DNA from 2 places in the Bacillus sp. T-10(2022) genome. Region 2 is predicted to be linked to the other one. Evidence: riboswitches for the same ligand, from Rfam matches in the RefSeq annotation. Region 2 holds a riboswitch; the other holds the start of a gene.

Region 1 (2,407 bases), 1.5 Mb from region 2:
ATAAACAAAATTCCTCTCGAACATTCATACCCTGCAAAGTTAGACTCAAAAATTATATGTGCCTACCCAATCCCCATTACTAGACCTCTCCCAACAATATTGCATTTGTTTTTAATTTAATATTATGGCCATTCCTATAGGGATTAAGGCAAAATCCTTTCAGAAAAAATGAAATAAGACGCTTGTAAAAGTAAATAATGAAATATCATAAAAAGTGTAAGTAAAATGAGTTTATTTGCTTGATAACTATTTCACTAAAATAATAGGGGTGGGTAAAGTTGATCTTTCGGACCATTGATACGGACAAAGACAAAGATATTATCGTTAAATTCAGGAAAGATTCCTTTGTTGTAAGTTTTGGAACTGAAGCTGGTTTTGGAGATGAAAATACATATCTGCAACGAATGGAAGAAAGGGTCCGCAAATTTCCTGGGGGACAGGTGATCCTTGAAAATGACCAAGTACCGATTGGACAAATGGAACTTCGAATTCGGGGGTATGAAGGAACTGAGATCGGCTATGTAGATCTATTTTATCTTATTCCCGAATATCGCAGTAAAGGCCTTGGCAAGGAATTGGTTCGCTATGCAGAAAACTTTTTCAGGCAATTTAATGTATCCGAATACCATTTAAGGGTTTCTCCGGATAATCAAAGGGCGATTCGTTTATATACGAATTCAGGCATGATGAAGATAAGGGAGGAAAGTCAAAAACACCTTGTATGGAGAATGAGCAAATCAATATAAAATATAATTTTTAATTATATTAATATAATTAAAAATTATCAATTCACTATACTGTGAAAATATTTTAAACGGTGAAAAATATGGTTGACTTTAGAGAAATTAGAATATATAGTGAAGGACATAATTAAATATAACGTTAATTCTTATCAAGAGATGTGGAGGGACTTGGCCCTATGATACCTCGGCAGCGGGTTTTTACTTTTGTAAAAATACTGTGCTAATTCCAACGGACGAAAGTTTGAAAGATAAGAAGGAGCTTTTCTTAGATAATTAAATTAAGAGTTTACTCTTTTTTATGTCTAAAAGAGGCCTCTTCTGTCTGACGACGGAAGAGGCCTCTTTTGTTTATTCAAAATGTATATGGTTATTTGGAGAATTGGTGCAATTACTCGTGAGTTTCGAATTTAACCCTATCATTATGAAACTTTGCAAAGCTCTTCTCACTGGATAATGAATTCGTACAAATAAACAACATGGGGGAGATTGGATGATTGAGTTTCAAAATGTTAAAAAGGTTTATCAAACAAAGAAACAGACTGTCGAGGCTTTGAAGGGCATTAATTTGACAGTGGAAAAGGGGGATATATTCGGTGTAGTCGGTTATAGCGGGGCCGGAAAGAGTACGTTGATCAGGCTGGTCAACTTGCTTGAAGATCCTTCAGATGGTTCGGTGATTGTTGGGGGCAAGGATTTAATCAAATTAAGCCAGAAGGAATTACGGGTAGAAAAGAAAAAAATCGGGATGATTTTTCAGCATTTCAACTTGCTAAACTCCAAGACTGTTTTTGATAACATTGCTATGCCGCTGGTTTTATCGGGAACTCCGGCTAAGGAAATCAAAAACCGTGTAGGCGAGCTGTTGGAGTTCGTTGGCTTATCGAGCAAGGCGAAGAGTTATCCGGATCAATTATCGGGAGGTCAAAAGCAGCGGATCGGCATTGCGAGAGCTTTGGCTACGAATCCATCGATCTTATTGTGTGATGAAGCTACGTCGGCATTGGATCCACAAACAACGAGTGCCGTTCTGCAGCTCTTAAAGAAAATTAATAAAGAATACAATATTACCATTCTGCTAATCACTCATGAGATGTCTGTCATCAGGGAAATTTGCAATAAGGTAGCGGTCATGGAGGGCGGATGCGTCGTTGAACAAGGTTCGGTTTTCGAAGTGTTTGCGAAGCCGCAAACGGATATTGCAAAAAACTTCGTGAGAACGGTCATACATGACGAAATTCCACAAAGTTTCCTAAAAAGCATAGGATCCCATATCCCGATTATTTGGAAAATTAATTTTATTGGGACTACTTCGGGTACTCCTTTACTTTCAACGATCTCGAAGAAATATGACGTTCATTTAAGTGTTTTATCAGCCAATATTTCTGAAATTCAGGAAACGCCTTTCGGGAATTTGATCATCGAAGTGACAGGGAACAAAAATGAGGTGGATAAGGCTTATCAATATATTAAAGATGAGGGGATTCTCGTCCAGGAGGTGCAGATAAATGGGTAATACGCTTTGGGGAATGGAAATTACAGCAGAGCAGTTGTTGACAGCTTTCGGTGACACACTTTATATGGTAGCCATTTCATTGGTGTTTTCCGGATTGATCGGGCTTCCGCTCGGTATCCTGCTTGTCATTACAAGAAAGGGTCACATCCTG
Region 2 (2,407 bases):
TACTTTTTATAATGATCTTTCAAAACTTTCATCCAATCTTCTTCAAATTCCGTCGATACACCCCAGCCATCGACAATACCAGACAGATTTGCCATGTTCACCGCTTCTTTTGACGCTTGGATTTGCTTTTGTGAAATAAGTGAAGCCTCCAAGTCATAGGTTTGCGGCGTTTCTTCGCCCGCTAATTTTTTAGCCAATATCCTCATATTCACTGCACCGATCAACTTGGGATCCACTGCTGCCGTGTAGGACCATGAGCTATCAGCCGATTGGATTTCCTGGAGATCTGCATTCGAAACATCTATTCCATATATCTTCACTTCATCACGGCCTGCCTCTTTAATCGCCCGGGCTGCACCGATAGCAAAGGCATCCCATGTTGCGAAAATGGCATCCAATTTACCTTTAGGGTATTTATTCAGCATTGCGGCTACAGCATTTTGTGTCTGAACTGAAGTATCAGCAGATGCCACTCCGAATCTTTCGACTTCTTTAATTCCAGGATTTTCTTTTAATTTTTCCTGATAGACTGCATTTCTTCGTACCATTGGAGGAAAACCGTCCACCCAAAGATATGCAATTGCCGCTTCACCTTTCTGTTCTTTTATCAGTTTATCAAATGCCAGTGTTGCCAAAGCTTCATCATCTTGTGAAGTTAATGTCACGCCTTCTATTTTAGATAGATCGCTTATTGAATCGAATGTGACAACGCTTTTACCTGCATCAACCAACTTTTGAACGTCATTTACAGTTGCTGCATCATCTCCATGTGAAATGATATAGCCGTCATAATCTTCCTCCAAAGCCTGCGCTATCGCATCATGGAATTTAGCCGTATCACCATTGGCTGTGTACGTATCCACTTGAAACCCCAGTGCTTCTCCTTCTTCCTTCGCCCCCGCCAGGTATTGGGCCGTATGATCATCACCGCCAATTTTACGAATCACTTTGATTCTGGCTCCATCTCCATCAGCAAATCTTTCCGGAACATTTTCAAATGATACTTTTTCTTCTTTCTTCGATTCTGTGGAACTCTGCCCTGTAGAGCAACCCGTTAAAAGCAAAGCCGAAGCGATGGCTGAAATGAATATCCCTTTAATAGACCTTCTCATCTTGTTTCCCTCCATTTTTTCTTATTAGTCTTATCAGTTAAGTTGGTGTAAATCCCAAAATAAAAACCTCTCTAATATAGAGAGGTTTAATCGGCTGTTTTGCAGACTTGTCCCTCTCTTATCTGTCAAAACATTTCTGTTTTGCAGGATTTAGCACCAATTCCTAATGGAACGGTTGCTGGGCATCTTAGGGCCAGTCCCTCCGCCACTCTTGATAAGAGATATATGTGTTGCGTTTTCGTAATTATCACTTTATAGGGATATAGTCGTAAAGTCAATAGATTTTTGAATATTTGAAATGTTCCCCGTTATTTTTTATTTTCTTTGTAGTTGGGCTAGACGCTTTTTCTCAATCTTTTCAAGCCTCTCCAACTGCCTTAATTTCACTTCGAATAAAGTGATAGGGTCACGGTAAACTTCCGGATTTTCTTTCATATGCTCCAATGCAGCCTGGTAGTCTTTTATTTCAGTCTGCGTTTGCTCAATCGTTTTTTGAAGTAAGGCAAATGAACCGCGATAGAAAAGGGAGATGTCACGATCCAAAGATTTTTCAAACAATCCAAATTGGGTAAGGAAACGTTCCGTGATCATTTCCGCAACATCCAGGTAATCTTCACTTTCCAGGTATTTCTTATAACGATTGTACATATTGGCTTTATTTTGCGGTATCGCCCCAAACAGCTTCCCTGCCCCTTTAAGCAGTAATTGAGATGGAGTCCTGCGCAAAAGGATATTGACGTTTTCGATGCGGATACTGCTTGTCATCCGGTCGGCATCACGGCGCCAGTCATCCAATACCCTGAAGTCGCCTGCCAGCGTAATCCGTTCTTCTTTGTATAATTCATTGAATCCGGCACTCATCTCATCCATAAACTGCTGGCTTTGTGTGAACTCCATTTGGGAACTGGCAATCCAGTCTTGAAGAGAACGGTAATATTGAGGCATGATCTTGTCAGAAATGAAGTTTTGAATCCGCTCATTCATTTCCTGGTTTAACTGTACATGGACCTGACTGAAATCACTGCTTTCCGTTAACGATTTAGAACAATCCCTCAGTAACTCAGGAATTTTTGAATAAAGCTGATTTTTCACTTCGTCCTTAAGCAGACGATACGACCTTATGATATTTTCACTTTTTTCTTTTTCCAAATCAGCCAGTTGATTGACCGCCCCATTCAGCTTGACTTCCATCTGTTCATTCCAAGAGATGGAATGCTCGCATTTCCGCTCATTGGCTGCCCGTTTTTCTAACAGATAAGATAAAGTTTTACGAATGAATGCCAGAATTTTTTCAG

Evidence for each region. A riboswitch is a leader RNA that binds a small molecule or an ion and turns the genes downstream of it on or off. The one in region 2 is predicted to bind S-adenosylmethionine.
Region 1: another riboswitch for S-adenosylmethionine. It lies ahead of OSJ91_RS23110 (methionine ABC transporter ATP-binding protein); the one in region 2 lies ahead of OSJ91_RS02620 (sugar ABC transporter substrate-binding protein).

Annotation. Positions count from the first base shown of each region.
Region 1 is NZ_CP113518.1:4,686,775-4,689,181, reverse strand. Features, by position in the region: gene OSJ91_RS23115 (GNAT family N-acetyltransferase) at 279-746, shown strand; SAM riboswitch class I at 887-998, shown strand; gene OSJ91_RS23110 (methionine ABC transporter ATP-binding protein) at 1,234-2,256, shown strand; gene OSJ91_RS23105 (methionine ABC transporter permease) at 2,270-2,407, shown strand, end outside.
Region 2 is NZ_CP113518.1:542,872-545,278, reverse strand. Features, by position in the region: gene OSJ91_RS02620 (sugar ABC transporter substrate-binding protein) at 1-1,112, opposite strand, end outside; SAM riboswitch class I at 1,228-1,333, opposite strand; gene OSJ91_RS02615 (GTP-binding protein) at 1,428-2,407, opposite strand, start outside.